DNA from 4 places in the Kitasatospora sp. NPDC023176 genome. Region 4 is predicted to be linked to each of the others. Evidence: riboswitches for the same ligand, from Rfam matches in the RefSeq annotation. Region 4 holds a riboswitch; each other region holds the start of a gene.
What was found. Region 4 has a riboswitch for cobalamin ahead of ACZ3YL_RS18720 (FecCD family ABC transporter permease). Riboswitches for the same ligand answer to the same signal wherever they lie in the genome.

Region 1 (3,971 bases), on a different contig from region 4:
GGCGCGGGTCTCGGGCCAGCCGCGGGTCTTCAGGCCGCAGTCGGGGTTGACCCAGAGCCGCTCGGCCGGGATCGCCGCGAGGCCGGCCCGCAGCAGCTCGACGGCCTCCTCGGTGCTCGGCACCCGCGGCGAGTGGATGTCCCACACCCCGGGGCCGACCTCGCGCGGGTACCCGGCCCGGGCCAGTTCGCCGGCGACCTCCATGTGGGAGCGGGTCGCCTCCAAGGAGATGACGTCCGCGTCGAGTTCGTCGATCGCGGTCATGATCGCGCCGAACTCGGCGTAGCACATGTGGGTGTGGATCTGGGTGTCGGCCCGGACCCCGGAGGTCGCCAGCCGGAAGGCCTCGGTGGCCCAGTCCAGGTAGGCCGGGCGGGCGGCGGCCCGCAGCGGCAGGGTCTCGCGCAGGGCCGGCTCGTCGACCTGGACGACGGCGGCGCCGGCCGCCTCCAGGTCGGCGACCTCGTCGCGCAGGGCCAGCGCCACCTGCCGGGCGGTCTCGGCCAGGGGCTGGTCGTCGCGGACGAAGGACCAGGCGAGCATGGTGACCGGCCCGGTCAGCATGCCCTTGACCGGGCGGTCCGTCAGGTCCTGGGCGTAGCGGAACCAGTCAACGGTCATCGGGCGCGGGCGGGAGAGGTCCCCGGCGAGGACCGGCGGGCGCACGTAGCGGGTGCCGTAGGACTGCACCCAGCCGTGCCGGGTGGCGAGGTAGCCGGTGAGCTGCTCGGCGAAGTACTGGACCATGTCGTTGCGTTCGGGCTCGCCGTGCACCAGGACGTCCAGGCCGGTCTTCTCCTGGTACGCGATGACCTCGCGGACCTCGGCCTCCATCCGCTCCCGGTAGGCGGACGCGTCGATCCGCCCGGCGGTCAAGTCGGCCCGGGCGACGCGCAGTTCGGTGGTCTGTGGGAAGGAGCCGATGGTGGTGGTCGGCAGCGGGGGCAGCCCGAGCCGGGCCCGCTGGGCCCCGACGCGCTCGGGGTAGGCCTGGGCGCGCCGGGTGTCGTCCGGGGTGACGGCCTCGGACCGGGCCCGGACGGCCGGGTCGCGGGTGATCGGCGAATTGGCACGGGAGGCCAGGTCGGCGCGGTTGGCGGCGAGTTCGGCGGTGATCGCGCCGGTGCCCGCGCGCAGGCCGCGGGCCAGCAGGGCGGCTTCCCGGGCCTTCTGCTGGGCGAAGGCGAGCCAGCGCAGGATCTGCGGGTCGACGTCGCGTTCGGCGGCGGCGTCGATGGGCACGTGCAGCAGGGAGCAGGACGGCGCGACGTCGACCCGGTCGGCGAGCCCGAGCAGGGTGGCCAGGGTGGCCAGCGACGCGCCCAGGTCGTTGATCCAGACGTTGCGGCCGTCGATCACCCCGGCGACCAGGCGCTTACCGGGCAGTCCGCCGACGGCGGCGAGGTCGTCCAGGTTGGCGGCGGCGGGGCCGGTGAAGTCCAGCGCCAGGCCGTCGACCGGGGCCTTGGCCAGCACGGGCAGGGCATCGCCGAGCCGGTCGAAGTAGCTCGCCACCAGCAGCTTGGGCCGCTCGGTCAGCGCGCCCAGCTCGCGGTAGGCGCGGGCGGCGGCGCCCAACTCGGCCGGGGTGCGGTCCTGGACCAGCGCGGGCTCGTCCAGTTGCACCCACTCGGCGCCGGCGGCCTTCAACTCCGCGATCAGCCGCGCGTAGACGGGCAGCAGCCGGTCCAGCAGGGTGATCGGCTGGAAGTCCTCCGCCACGCCCGGCGCGGGCTTGGCGAGCAGCAGGTACGTCACCGGTCCGACCAGCACCGGGCGGGCGGCGTGGCCGAGCGCGAGCGCCTCGCGCAGCTCGCCGACGGCCTTGGCCGGGTCGGCGGCGAAGACCGTGTCCGGCCCCAACTCCGGCACCAGGTAGTGGTAGTTGGTGTCGAACCACTTGGTCATCTCCAGTGGCGCGACGTCCTGGGTGCCGCGCGCCATGGCGAAGTAGCCGTCCAGCGCGTCGGCGTCGACGGCGGCCCGGTGCCGGGCGGGGATCGCGCCGACGGCGACGCTGGTGTCCAACACGTGGTCGTAGAACGAGAAGTCGCCGGTCGGCACCTCCTGGACGCCCGCCTCGGCCAGCTGCCGCCAGTTCTCCCGGCGCAGTTCGGCGGCGGTGGCGAGCAGCGCCTCGGCGGTGACGGTGCCCTTCCAGTAGCCCTCGATCGCCTTCTTCAGTTCCCGGCCCCGGCCCTGGCGGGGGTAGCCGTACGCGGTGGCGAGGGTCGCCGCGGCTGCGGACTTCGTGGTCAAGGGACTCTCCTTCGCGAGCCTGGATCCTCAAGTGCCCGGCGACGGGACGAGAACGCGAAGGGATGACGAGACCGGACGGGACACCCGTACCCGGGTACGACTCCGCCTGGTGTGGTCGCCGACCCGCCCTCGAGGTCACCGGATGGCCGCGCGCGAACGGTCGCGCACGGGCAGTGGCAGGTCTTCGGACTCGCGGGCCCGCCCGTCCCCATCGAGGACAGGCACCTACTGGCCGTCGCTTCCCAGACCCGTCCCGGGCCCAGTGCGTATGACGGCGGTCGTTCCCACTCACCGCTGCGGGGCAGTCCCGGACTGGCCAGTTGAAAGGCGTCACCGGATTCCCTCTTGCGACACCCCGCCTGGCGGACGGGGCGAACCAGCTGCACCGGCCAGCCTAGGGGCAGTGCGCCGGTTTCCGGCCGGAGAATCACGCAATCGTCCGCATGGTGAGACGTCGTCAGGCGCCGGCCGGGGCCGCTCCGGGGAAGTGGAGCGGCCCCGGGTGGACGTCAGCGGGTGCTGAAGTCGGCGTTCCAGGAGGCCGTGCCCGTACCTGCCAGGCCGACCTCGTTGTAGTCACCGATCATGATCCCCAGGTGGTCCGGGGAGTCGATCCAGCCGTCGACGGCCGCGTCCGTCTTCCTGACGCCGGCACCCCGGTTCCTCACCCCCCACCAGCCCGTACTCCCGCACGTACTGCTCCTCGCCACCGCACAGGCGCTGCCGGTCGCCGCCTGGCTGACGGCCTGGACCATGGTGATCGGCGCCGCGACGGCAGCCCTCGGATCGGCCGCCCTGCGCACCGCACTGGGTCGACGTGCCGGGACGGTCCTGGTCGCCCTCGGGCTACGGACGGCGGCCGCCTGGCCCTGATACGGCCCCGCCGGACCGCGCACCCGAAGGCGCCGGTCCACCACGGCCGCAAAGCCCCCCGGGCCAAGATACGCACCCGGGGGCGGGGGCGTACCTTGGCCCGGGGGCGCCGAAGTCTCGTGCGCGGGCCCGAGAGTTCCCGCCCCCACGCCCACCGGGCTTCCCGTCCGCGACCCGGGTCAGTGCTCGGCGCCGCGCCGTTCCAGCCGGGTCCCGCTGCGCAGGGTGATCGACATCAGGTCGCTGGGGGCGTCGAGTTCGAGCCGGTGCCAGCGGCCGCGCGGGACGACCACGGCGCTGCCGGGCGCCAGCCGCACCAGTTCCTCGGCAGCGCCGGGCTCGACCGGGCGGAGGTAGACCCGGACGCCGCCGGCCAGGCAGCACACCGCCTCCTCCGCCGCCGGGTGCATCTCCCAGTGGTCTGCGTGGACGTCGGCGTCGGTCTCCACGTGGAAGGTCGCGACCTGCCATGCGCCCTCGGTGCCGGAGCCGCCGCCGGCCATCCGCCGTTCGGTGGCGCGGAGTTCGCCGTCGGGGCGGAAGTGCAGCGCCGAGGCGAACAGGTCGACGACGGCGATCGGGGTGGTGGTCATGAGGACGTTCCTTCCAGTTGGGGTTCTACGGCGGCGAGCGGGCGGCCCTCCGGCGTTCCGGGCCGGCGCCGGGGCAGGACGGCGACGGCGCCGACGGCCGCCGGCGCGAACCGGACGGCGCCGACGGCCGGGCCGAGGGCGTACCCGCCGTCGAGGGCGGCCGGGTCGGTGGCCGTACCGGTGCGGTGGGCGGCGAGGGTGGCCAGGGCGGCCGGGCCCACGCGGCCGCCAAGGTTTCTGTACATG
Region 2 (3,971 bases), on a different contig from region 4:
TGGCGCAGGGCGTCGCCGGGGTGGTCGTCGGTGAAGGCGTGGAAGCCGCGCGGGGTGTGGTCGACGGGGTCGATCGGGTAGCGCCGCAGGCTGACCTCCGTCCCCTCGCTCTTGCCCTCGACGTCGTACGCGGTGGGCCCTTGGGTGCTCCCGGGGCGGGGCACGGGGTGGGGATAGGGGCGCAGGACCGGTGCGGCCGCGGGTTCGTCCACGCCGTCGAGGAAGGAGTAGAGCAGCGGGCGCAGCACCCGGGCGGATTCGCCGCGGTGGGCCAGCGAGCGGTCGGTGAGGTCGCTCAGGTCGGCCGGGTCCCGGGCGAGGGCGCGTTCGAGCTGGGCGGCGAGGTCCCCGTCGGGGTCGAGGACGGGGGCGCTCTGGCCGAAGGCGTAGCCGGGGGAGTGCGGGTCGAGTTCGGCGGCGCCGGTGGCGACGATCATCGTTCGGCGTTCCAGGGCGGCGCCGTAGACGGAGACCGAGCCGTGGTCGCCGATCATGAAGTCGGCGGCGACGAGCGCGGCCTGCCAGCCCTGGTGGGGCGGGATGAGCCGCAGGCCCATCCGGCAGGCGTCGTCGAGCAGGGCCTCGGGGTCGTGTCGGCTCCAGATGTTGGGGTGGAGCACGACGGCCACCGTGTACTCGTCGGCGGGCAGTTGGCGGACCAGCCGTTGGGGGAGGTCGGGGTGGCGGCCGAATAACGAGTGCTCGCTCCAGGTGGAGTCGACGACGACGAGCCGGCGGCCGCGTACGGCGCCGAGTGCGGCGCGGTAGCCGTCACGGGAGCGTTCGCTGCGCAGGATCCGGTCGAAGCACGGGTCGCCGACGACCCGGGCGACGTCCAGGGCCTCGGGGCAGGAGGTCCGCAGCCGGTCCAGCTGTTCGGGGTGGGAGAGGCCGAGGACGTCCACGAACACCCGGCCGTGGTGGGTGAGTTCGTTGCGGGAGAGGCCGGCGGCGCTCACCTGGTCGCCGGTGGACTCGGTGACCAGCCGGTTGTAGCCGGCACCGTGCGGGAGGACGACCAGGCGGGCGTCCAGGCGGTGCATGGAGGAGTGGACGGCGCAGGCGACGGCCAGGTCGAAGCGGCGTCGGACGGCGTCCTCCCAGTCCAGCACGGTGTAGCCGGGCAGGCCGTGGAGGTACTCGTCCAGGGCGCGGTCGGCGAACACGGAGCCGGGGTTGACGGTGAAGTACCGCTCGATGCCGTCCGGGTTCAGCAGGGCGAGGACGTCCAGGACCCGGGTCGCGGAGGTGAGGGTGCGGGCGACCGCCAGCACGCGGGCCTTGACCGGGCGGGTGTTCCAGCGGTCGGCGGGCCAGACGTGGGGGTGGGACGGCACATCGTGATCGTACTCATCCGGCCGCGCCTAGGCGTCCGTTCGCGGGAGACGGGCAGTTCCGAGTGTCGGTCAGCCCGCCGCCGCGGTGGGCTCCTCGTGCTCGCCGGCGGCGCACTCGTCGAGGAGGGGGCGCAGGGCGTCGTCCACGAGCCGGTAGCGCACCACGCGTCCGTCCTTGTCGCCGGTGACCACGCCGGCGGTGCGGAGCAGCCGCAGGGCCTGGGAGACGGCCGGGTCGCGCATGCCGGTGGCGACCGCCAGGTCGCTGACGGCGAGCGGGCCGGCCCGGTGGAGGGCGAGCAGCAGGGCGAGCCGTCCGGGGTCGGAGAGCAGCGAGAACCGCTCGGCCCAGGACCGGACGTGGGCGGTGTCCCCGATGGCGGCGATGGCCTCGCAGACCCGGTGTCCGTCGATGGTGCGGTGGCCCGCGCGGTCGGCCGGTACGAGATGCATGCGGACATTCTGGCAGCTCACGACCTGTGATCCTGGACACCTGCACAGGTGCGCAGCCTTGCGGGGGTGCGGTCCCGCCCCTACGGTGTTCCCCGCCGTGGTGCTCGGGAAGACCGGTGACGGACCCTCAACAGGTCCCATTCCGGAGCGGCCCTCGCCACTGTGATCGGGGGACAGTCGTCCGAACCCACGTGCCACTGGGCGCCTCGTGCGCCTGGGAAGGCGGGTCCGGAAGCCCCGTAAGCCAGGAGACCGGCCACGGCATCTCACGAAGTCATTCCACGAGGTGCTGGAGCGTGATCCGAAGATGACCCTGCCCGAAACCGCCACGCCTGCCGAGGCGGCCCCCTCCGTCCTGCCCACCTTCCGGTGGAAGCGCGAGGACACTTTCCGTACCGCCGGGCTGATGGGGGTGATCCTCGCCATGCACGTGGTGGCCTTCGGGACGCTCGTCTTCCTGGTCGCGCCCCACGGCTACACGGTCGGCACCCAGGTGTTCGGGGTCGGCCTGGGCATCACCGCGTACACCTTGGGCATGCGGCACGCCTTCGACGCGGACCACATCGCGGTGATCGACAACACCACCCGCAAGCTGATGGCGGACGGCAAGCGTCCGGTCTCGGTGGGCTTCTGGTTCGCCCTCGGGCACTCCTCGATGGTGGTCCTGATGGCCGCCCTGGTGGCGGGCGGCGCTCAGCTGGCGAACACCCTGATGGACGACGACTCGGCCACCCACAAGTGGCTCGGGCTGGTCGGCACCACGGCCTCCGGCGCCTTCCTCTACCTGATCGGGGCGCTCAACCTGGCGGCGCTGCTCGGCATCCTCAAGGTGTTCCGCTCGATGCGGGCCGGAAGGTACGACGAGGCGGAGCTGGAGGAGCACCTCAACTCGCGCGGCTTCATGGCCCGGATCCTGAACCGGGCGACCCGCTCGATCACCCGGCCCGGGCAGATGTTCCCGGTCGGCATGGTGCTGGGCCTGGGCTTCGACACCGCGACCGAGGTCACCCTGATGGTGATGGCCGGTTCGGGCGCGGCGGCGGGGCTGCCCTGGTACGCGATCGTCTGCCTGCCGCTGCTGTTCGCGGCCGGGATGAGCCTGTTCGACACCCTGGACGGGACGTTCATGAACTTCGCGTACCAGTGGGCCTTCTCCAACCCGGTGCGCAAGGTGTACTACAACCTGACCATCACCGGGCTGTCGATCGCGGTGGCCTTCATCATCGGCACCATCGAGCTGGTCGGCGTGCTGCACGAGAAGCTCGACCTGACCGACCCGGTGACCGGGTTCATCGCGGACATCTCGCTGGACAACGTCGGCTACGCGATCGCGGGGTTGTTCGTGGTGGTGTGGGCGATCGCCATCGCCTACTGGAAGCTGACCGGCGTCGAGAAGCGCTGGACGCCCGCGAAGCGGCCGTAGCGGGAGGCCGCCCGGTGGTCACGCCGCCGCGAGCAGCAGCGTGCCCGCGACGGCGAGCCCGGCGCCGACCACCTGGACCGGGCGCAGCCGCTCCTTCAGCACGCCGCGCGCCAGCAGGGCGGTGACCACCGGGTAGAGCGAGGCGAGCACGGCGGCCGTCGCGGGCGAGTCACCGTGCGAGGCCATCGCGTAGGCGGCGTTGCCCGCGACGTCGGCCAGCCCGACGCAGGTGAGCAGGGGCAGGCGGGAGCGCAGCTCCGGCAGCAGCCCGGCGGTGTCGGTGCCGCGCAGCCCGATCAGCAGCGCGGCACCGCCGACGAGGATGTTGACGAGCCGCTGGACGAACAGCGCGAGCAGCAGTCCGCCGCCGGCCGAGGCCTGCGAGAGCAGTGACATGGTGGCCCCGAAGCCGAAGGCGGCGGCCAGGGTGAGCAGCAGAGCGGTGCGGGCCGCGGCCGGGCCGCCGCGCTCGGGGCCGCCGGCCAGCACCACGCCGGCCACCGCCACCGCGATCCCGGCCAGCTGGCCGGGGCCGGGCCGCTCGCCGTCCGCGAGCCCGACGCCGATCGGCACCACGACGCCGACGGTGGCGAGCGGGGACACCACTCCCATCGGGCCGAGTGCGAGCGCCCGGTAGAAGGCGAGCATCGCGAACGGGCCGATCACCCCAGCGGCGACGGCGTACCAGAGCGCCGGGGAGGCGTGGGCCGGGCCGCCGGTGGCCAGGAGCGCGAGGAGCAGGACGGCGGTGGCCGTGG
Region 3 (3,971 bases), on a different contig from region 4:
GGCGATGGCGGGCAGCAGCCCGGCCAGCGCGCGCACCATGGTCGACTTCGCGGTGCCCTTCTCACCGCGCACCAGCACGCCGCCCACGGCCGGGGAGACCGCGTTCAGCAGCAGCCCGAGCCGCAGGTCGGCCATGCCGACGATCGCGGTGAACGGATAGCGGACGTCACTCATGCGTCACTCCCAGGTGCCCCGGGCGGGAGGAACGGCAGCGTTCCGGCCGCCGGCACCCCGCCCTCGATCAGCTTCCACAGCGCGTCGGTGTCCGCGTGTTCCTCGATCAGGTCGCCCAGCCGGTCCAGCCGGGCCTCGCGCGCCGCGGCGAACGAGGTGTCCGGCGCCGGCACGAACGCCCGGCCGGCCGACTCGGCGACCTCGCGCAGGAGTTCGCGACGGAAGCCGTCGTTCTCCAGCACGCCGTGCCAGGTGGTGCCCCAGACCGAGCCGATCCGGCAGCCGTCCAGGCTCTGCCCGTGGTCATCGGAGATGAACGCGGTACCGCCGTCGACCGTCACCACCCCGTGGTGGATCTCGTAGCCCTCCACCCGCTGCCCGTACGCCTCGCCCACCGGCCGCGCCAGCACCTTCTCGACGCCGAAGCGCACCCGGGTCGGCAGCAGCCCGAGGCCGTCGACGACGCCCGCCCCGGACTCCACCTCGTCCTCGATCGAGCGCGCCAGCATCTGGTAGCCGCCGCAGACCCCGAGGATCGGCAGCCCGGCCGCCGCCCGCGCCCTCAGCACCGGCGCCAGGCCGCGCTCGCGCAGCCAGGCGAGGTCCGCGACGGTGGCCCGGGTGCCGGGCAGCACCACCAGGTCGGCGTCGGCCAGCTCCTCCGGCCGGGTCGCCCAGCGCACCAGCACACCGGGCTCCTGGGCCAGCGCGTCCAGGTCGGTGAAGTTGGACAGCCGGGGGAAGCGCACCACGGCCACCCGCAGCACGTCCGCCCCCAGCGGCCCGGGCCCGTCCGCCCGGTCCACCACGGTGGACAGGTCCAGCGAGTCCTCGGCGTCCAGCCACAGGCCCGGCAGCATCGGCAGGGTGCCCAGCACCGGACGGCCGGTCAGCTCGTGCAGCATCTCCAGCCCGGGCGCCAGCAGCCGGGCGTCGCCGCGGAACTTGTTGACGAACCAGCCCGCCACATGACGCTGGTCCTCCGCCGACAGCAGCGCCAGCGTGCCGTACATCGCCGCGAAGACCCCGCCGCGGTCGATGTCCCCGACCACCACCACGGGCAGCGCGGCGGCCGTGGCCAGGCCCATGTTGGCGATGTCCCGGTCGCGCAGGTTGATCTCGGCGGGCGAACCGGCGCCCTCGCACACCACCACGTCATAGCGGCCGCGCAGGTCCGCCAGGCACTCCAGGGCGCGCTCCAGCAGGACGGGCTTGCGCTCCCGGTAGTCCAGCGCGCCCACCTCGGCGACCGGCCGGCCGAGCAGCACCACCTGGCTGCGGCCGTCCGCGCCGGGCTTCAGCAGCACCGGGTTCATCGCCGCCTCCGGCGCCACCCGGGCGGCCTGCGCCTGCATCGCCTGGGCGCGGCCGATCTCGGCGCCGTCCGCGGTGACGAAGGAGTTCAGCGACATGTTCTGCGCCTTGAACGGGGCCACCCGCACGCCCTGGCGGACCAGCCAACGGCAGATCCCGGCCGTCACCACGCTCTTGCCCGCGTCCGAGGTCGTCCCCGCGACCAGCAGTGCGTTGCTCATGCCCCCGCCTCGCCGTGCTCGGCAGGTGCTCCGCACCACGCGCACCTCTCGACGGTTCGCTCGCTGCGCTCGCTCACTTGCCCCTCCTCCTCCGGAACGCCCGGATCACCAGATGCCCCGCGACGGACGTACCCAGCGCCAGCGCGCCCACCCGCCGGGACAGCGTGCAGGCCCGCTCGATGTCGTCCACCGTCACCGGCCGCAACTCCGCGCCCAGCACCGGCCGGTGCTCCACCCGCTCCCCGTACTGCAGGGTCCCGCCGAGGCGCACGCCCACCGCCCCCGCGAAGGCCGACTCGGCCTGGCCCGCGTTGGGGCTCGGGTGCGCGGAGCCGTCCCGGCGCCAGACCCGCCAGGCGGTCCGGGGTTCGGGCGCGGCGGCCACCGTGAGCAGCGCCGTCAGCCGGGCGCCGGGCCAGCCCGCCAGGTCGTCCAGCCGGGCCGAGGCCCAGCCGAACCGGGTGTAGCGGGGCGAGCGATGGCCGACCATGGCGTCCAGGGTGTTCACCGCGCGGAAGGCCAGCAGGCCCGGTGTGCCCGCCAGGGCGCCCCAGGCCAGCGCGTTCACCACGGCGTCGGCGGTGTTCTCGGCCACCGACTCGACCACCGCCCGGGCGATCTGCTGCTCGTCCAGCGCGCTCGGATCCCGCCCGCACAGGTGCGGCAGCCGCTCCCGGGCGGCCGTCAGGTCGCCCGCGGCGAGCGAGCGTCCGATGGTGCGCGCCTCCCGCGTCAGCGAGGTGCCGCCGAGCACCGTCCAGGTCGCCGCGGCCGCCAGCGCGGCCCGGCCCAGCGGACGCCGCCCGACCGTACGGTCCAGGGCGAGCGCGCCGACCGCGACCGTGCCCACGCACAGCGCGGTGTACCCGGCCCCGGCGGCCCGGTGGTCGCGCCACAGGCGCCGCTCCAGCCGGGTCGCGGCGCTGCCGAACAGCGCGACGGGGTGGCCGCGGCGCGGGTCGGCGAAACGGGCGTCGGCGGCATAGCCCGCGACGGCGCCCAGCGCGAAGGCGGCGGCGCGGGTCAGCCCGCGCACGGCGGCGGGCAGCTCAGGGTCCGGCGGGGCGGGGCAGCCTGCATCGCGTGGGTGTCCTCACTCAGGGTCCGCGCCCTGGATCGACGTACCGGGGGCGAGAGTCTCCTGGCTTCCGGGTCGGACGCACCCCCGGGCCTTCCAGCGGCTTCTGACGGCCCACCGTGGCGTGTTCGAGCGTGCTCCCCGGTGACAGTGGCGGGACCGCGCCGGACTCGCACCGGCTTCCTCTCCATGCCTCCGTTTGGCCCCAGGATCCCATCACGCGCCCGAACCGGGAGTCAACCGAGGTCACGGAGGGGTTGGTCACACGGCGGGCCGCCGTCCGGCCTGTGCGATCGCCCAGCGCTGGGGAGGGCCGACCGGCCCCGCTTCGTGCGTTCGGCGGCTGGGGCAGCGCCGAGGACCGCACCTACGTTCGGTGCCATGCGCCGCAGAGAGTCACCCGCCGCCGCCCCCGCCCCGGTGCCGTTCTCGCCGGGGGCCGCCCGCGCCCACCGGGCCGGCCTCGGGCTGACCCCCGAGCAGGTCGCCGAGGGCATGGCCGCGCACGGCGTACGGCTGCTCCCCGGGCACGTCCTCGCCTGGGAGAGCGGCGCGCTGCGGCCCGGCGAGGCCGAGTTCATCGCACTGGCCCGCGCCCTCTGGTGCCCGGCCGACCAGTTGATGGACGGCCGGCCGGTGAGCCTGCGCGACCACCGGCTCGCCCGGGAACTCGGCCCGGATGCCGTCGCCGAACGGGTCGGCATGCCGCTGCCCGCCTACCGGCAGGCCGAACTGACCGGCCACTGGGACGGCGACCCGGACCAGACCCACGCCCTCGCCCAGGTGCTCGCCCTGCGGCTGACCGAACTGGTCGAGGCCACCGGCCGCCGCGAAGCGCTCGACCGGCTGCTCCGCCAGTGCGTGGCCGGCCGCTGGCAGCCCCACCTGCGCCCGCTCGCCCGACTCGTCCCCGTCCCCGAACCCGACCTCGCCGCCGTCCTCCCCCTCCTCCAGCAGGAACACCACGTCCCCACCCACTGGGGCGCCACCACCCAGCCCCGCACCCCCACCCCACCCCTCACCCCCCGCTTCTGGCACCTCCTCAGCACCCGCCACCCCGCCATCCCCGTCTGACCCGGCTACCCCCCACCCACCTCAGCGGGCGCGCCGGACGAAAGCCCGCGCGCCCGCAACAAACCCCACCCCTCACCCACCCCCGCCACCCCCACCCATCCCCCCAAGCC
Region 4 (3,971 bases):
AATGGCCCTGCTGGAGCGGGTCGGCCTCGCCGACAAGGCGAAGAACTACCCCTCGCAGCTCTCCGGCGGCCAGCAGCAGCGCGTGGCGATCGCCCGCGCGCTGGCCATGAAGCCCAAGCTGATGCTCTTCGACGAGCCCACCTCGGCGCTCGACCCGGAGCTGGTCGGCGACGTCCTGGACGTCATGCGCGGCCTGGCCGAGGAGGGCATGACGATGGTGGTCGTCACCCACGAGATGGGCTTCGCCCGCGAGGTCGGCGACGCCCTGGTGTTCATGGACGGCGGTGTGGTGGTCGAGTCCGGCAACCCCCGCGAGGTGCTCACCAACCCCCAGCACGAGCGCACCAGGGCCTTCCTCTCCAAGGTCCTCTGAGCCGTACCGTCGGCGCCCGGCAGGCGGTTTCCTGCCGGGCGCCGACGTTTTCCCCAGCCGGGTAATAGGCTGGAAGCAATCAGCCCGTTACCGAAGCACTGGAAGGACCGCCGTGGAGCTCGCCTCGTACGCCGACCTCGCCGTTCGGCTGGTGAACACCGAGGAACCCGAGCGCGGCACCGACGCACTGACCTCGGTGGACGCGGTGCGCGCCCTGTTCTCCGACTCCTCCCGCGCCGCCGCGCTGGCCGACGAGTCCGACGTGCCCCGGCTGCGGGCGGTGCGGACCAGGCTGCGCGGGGTGTTCGAGGCCGCCGCCGAGGGCGACGAGATCCGGGGCGTCGACCTGCTGAACAGCCTGCTGATGGAGTACCCCGTCAGCCCGCTGGTCTCCGGGCACGACTACCTGGACGACGCCGGCCGGCCGCGCTGGCACCTGCACCTGGCCGACAACTCACCGACCGCCACCGCCCACTTCAGCGCCGTCGCCTGCATGGGCCTGGCCGTCCACCTCACCGAGCTGGGCGCCGACCGGCTCGGCATCTGCCAGGCCGCGCCCTGCCGCAACGCCTACCTGGACACCTCGACCAACCGCTCCCGCCGCTACTGCTCCGACCGCTGCGCGACCCGCGCCAACGTCGCCGCGTACCGGGCCCGCAAGCGCCAGGAGGCCGAGGCGGCACTGCACTCGGGGAGCTAGGCCTCGTCGACGAACACCCCGAGGCGGCGGGCCAGGCCCGGCACCCGGGCCAGCCGGGGGCCGAGCAGCAGCCGCTCCAGCCCGCGGCCCGGCGCCAGCCAGGCCGGGCTCGGGCGCAGCCGCAGCAGCACCCGGCCGAGTACCAGGTCGTCCGGGACGGGGCCGTAGCTGCGGCTGTCGCTGTCGACCGGGCGGTTGTCGGACAGCAGCCACCAGCCCTTCGGCCGGCGCTCGGCGGCCCGCTTCACCACCAGCAGGTCCTGCTGGAAGGGGTGGCGGAACAGCACCACCGCGCCGGGGCGGATCGGCGCACCGTAGCGGACCAGCAGCTGGTCGCCCTCGCGCAGGGTCGGGACCATCGACGGGCCCGACACGTCGACCAGCCCGAACGGCACCGCGCCACCGCCCGCGCCGCCCTGCGGTTCCGTGCTCCGCGCCATGGCTCCTCCTCCCGGACCGACCGCCCCAGTCTGCCGTACGGACCGTCATCCGTTCGATGTCCGGATTACCCCGGTTCAGGGTCCGCCTTTTGCCCTAGGCCCGCCGCCCGGCCGCGAAACCCCGAGGGCGGAAGGGTAATCTCGGGCGCGGGAAGACGATCTAAGGAAGGACTCCCATGTTCTCTCGTCTGTTTGCACCGCGCGCCACCGCTCACGCCCACTGCGACCTGCCCTGCGGCGTGTACGACCCCGCGCAGGCCAAGCTGGAGGCCGAGTCGGTCAAGGCCACCCAGGAGAAGTACCAGGCCAACGAGGACGCGCACTTCCGCGCCCGCGCCATCATCATCAAGGAGCAGCGCGCCGAGGCCGTCAAGCACCACATCTCGGTGCTGTGGAGCGACTACTTCAAGGCCCCGCACTTCGAGAAGTACCCGCAGCTGCACCAGCTGATCAACGACACCCTGAAGGCCGCCTCGGCCGCCAAGGCGTCCACCGACCCGGCCACCGGCCAGGCCCTGCTGGACCTGATCGCCGAGGTCGACAAGATCTTCTGGGAGACCAAGCAGGCCTGAGCCTGACGCGTCGCCACCCGGCCGCCCCCGTCCGCACCGTTCGGACGGGGGCGGTCGTGCGTTCACGTCCGGCCCACCCCTGGTAAGGGTTGCCTAGCCTGAGTGGCTGTTATGCTGCCAGGGCGTCCGAGGGGGAAGTCCGGTGTGAATCCGGCGCTGACCCGCAACGGTGAGCACGGTCCGTAGGACCGCGCCAGCCCGATCGCCCTCGGCCGCTGGACTCCCGACGACTCGCCGCGGACTGCGAGGGGATGGCGCCCGGGCACGCCCCCGGCCGGCGCCCGCCCCGGCACACCCTGCGGCCCGAGGCAAGGCGCGACCGCACGTGAGTGACCCCGTTCGCCGAACACCGACCCTCCCGCTCGCCGCCGGCCTCGGCGTCGCCCTGCTGGCATCCCTGGTCTGCGGGGCCGCCTTCGGCGCCTCCGGCATCGAACTCCCTCACGTCCTGAGGCTGTTGGGCGCCGGACTGACGGGCGGTCGGCTGGACGCCGACGAGGCCGCGGCGTACGCGATCGTCTGGGAGATCCGGCTGCCGCGCACCCTGCTGGCCGCCGTGGTCGGCGGCGGACTGGCCGCCACCGGCGTCGCCGTCCAGGCCCTGGTGCGCAACGCCCTCGCCGACCCCTTCGTGCTCGGCATCTCCTCCGGCGCCGCCGTCGGCGCCAACGCCGTCCTGCTGCTCGGCGCCTTCGCCTCGCTCGGGGTGTGGGCGATCTCCGTCTCCGCGTTCGGCTCCGCGCTGGTCGCCATGGTGCTGGTCTACCTCGCCGCCCGCACCGCGTACGGGCTCACCCCGCTGCGGCTGGTGCTCACCGGCACCGCGCTCTCCTACGGCTTCTCCGCCGTCACCACCCTGATGGTCTTCTCCGCCGACCACGCCGAGGCCGCCCGGGACGCCATGATGTGGCTGCTCGGCAGCCTCGGCGGCGCCACCTGGGGCTCGGTGCCGATCGCCGCCTGCACCGTCCTCGCCGGACTGGCCTATCTGGCCTGCGCCGCCGGGCGGTTGGACGCGCTCGCGATGGGCGACGAGACCTCCGCCTCGCTCGGCGTGGACCCGGACCGGCTGCGCCGGGAGCTGTTCGTGGTGACCGCCGCCGTCACCGGCACCGTGGTCGCGGTCAGCGGGGCGATCGGCTTCGTCGGACTGCTGATGCCGCACCTGGCCCGGATGCTGGTCGGCGCCGGGCACCGCCGGGTGCTGGTGATCGCGCCGCTCGCCGGGGCGCTGCTGCTGGTCTGGGTGGACATCGCCTCGCGCACCCTGCTGGCGCCCGCCGAACTGCCGGTCGGGGTGTTCACCGCGGTGCTCGGGGTGCCCGCCTTCCTGTTGATGATGCGCCGGCGCGGCCAGGCCTTCGGGGGTGGGCGATGAGCCCGGCGAAGGGCACGAGCCCGGCCGAGGAACTGCGCGTCGACGGCGTCTCGGTGGAGCTGGCCGGCGCCCGGCTCGTCCAAGAGGTGAGCCTGGCGGCCGCCGCCGGGCAGGTGATCGGACTGATCGGCCCGAACGGCAGCGGCAAGTCGACCCTGCTGCGCTGCGTCTACCGGGTGCTGCGGCCGGCCGGCGGGACGGTCCGGCTGGACGGCGACGACCTGCACGTGCTCACCGCGCGCCAGGCGGCCCGCCGGGTGGCCGCGCTGACCCAGGAGCACCCCGCCGAGTTCGACTTCACGGTGGCCGAGGTGGTCGCCATGGGCCGGCTGCCGCACCGGCGCGGCCTCGGCGGCCCGAGCGACGCGGACCGGGAGAGCTGCGCGGCCGCGCTGCGCGGGGTCGGGGCCGGGCACCTCGCCGAGCGCGGCTTCCCGAGCCTGTCCGGCGGCGAGAAGCAGCGGGTGCTGATCGCCCGCGCGCTCGTCCAGGAACCGCGCCTGCTGGT

Region 1: linked by a shared signal. The riboswitch ahead of metE (5-methyltetrahydropteroyltriglutamate--homocysteine S-methyltransferase) and the one ahead of ACZ3YL_RS18720 (FecCD family ABC transporter permease) in region 4 are both predicted to bind cobalamin.
Region 2: linked by a shared signal. The riboswitch ahead of nicT (Nickel transporter NicT) and the one ahead of ACZ3YL_RS18720 (FecCD family ABC transporter permease) in region 4 are both predicted to bind cobalamin.
Region 3: linked by a shared signal. The riboswitch ahead of ACZ3YL_RS39365 (cobalamin biosynthesis protein) and the one ahead of ACZ3YL_RS18720 (FecCD family ABC transporter permease) in region 4 are both predicted to bind cobalamin.

What each region holds. Positions count from the first base shown of each region.
Region 1 is NZ_JBVHIP010000014.1:40,549-44,519, reverse strand. It holds gene metE (5-methyltetrahydropteroyltriglutamate--homocysteine S-methyltransferase) at 1-2,259, opposite strand, end outside; cobalamin riboswitch at 2,418-2,656, opposite strand; gene ACZ3YL_RS20335 (hypothetical protein) at 2,845-3,132, shown strand; gene ACZ3YL_RS20330 (cupin domain-containing protein) at 3,312-3,725, opposite strand; gene ACZ3YL_RS20325 (hypothetical protein) at 3,722-3,970, opposite strand.
Region 2 is NZ_JBVHIP010000003.1:194,763-198,733, reverse strand. It holds gene ACZ3YL_RS06880 (hypothetical protein) at 1-1,337, opposite strand, end outside; gene ACZ3YL_RS06875 (ArsR/SmtB family transcription factor) at 1,407-1,790, opposite strand; cobalamin riboswitch at 1,872-2,065, shown strand; gene nicT (Nickel transporter NicT) at 2,098-3,213, shown strand; gene ACZ3YL_RS06865 (EamA family transporter) at 3,232-3,971, opposite strand, start outside.
Region 3 is NZ_JBVHIP010000053.1:38,368-42,338, forward strand. It holds gene ACZ3YL_RS39355 (putative cobaltochelatase) at 1-174, opposite strand, end outside; gene ACZ3YL_RS39360 (cobyric acid synthase) at 171-1,709, opposite strand; gene ACZ3YL_RS39365 (cobalamin biosynthesis protein) at 1,783-2,745, opposite strand; cobalamin riboswitch at 2,845-2,972, opposite strand; gene ACZ3YL_RS39370 (transcriptional regulator) at 3,169-3,861, shown strand.
Region 4 is NZ_JBVHIP010000012.1:58,681-62,651, reverse strand. It holds gene ACZ3YL_RS18740 (amino acid ABC transporter ATP-binding protein) at 1-373, shown strand, start outside; gene ACZ3YL_RS18735 (CGNR zinc finger domain-containing protein) at 486-1,073, shown strand; gene sodX (nickel-type superoxide dismutase maturation protease) at 1,070-1,513, opposite strand; gene sodN (superoxide dismutase, Ni) at 1,690-2,085, shown strand; cobalamin riboswitch at 2,175-2,313, shown strand; gene ACZ3YL_RS18720 (FecCD family ABC transporter permease) at 2,411-3,463, shown strand; gene ACZ3YL_RS18715 (ABC transporter ATP-binding protein) at 3,460-3,971, shown strand, end outside.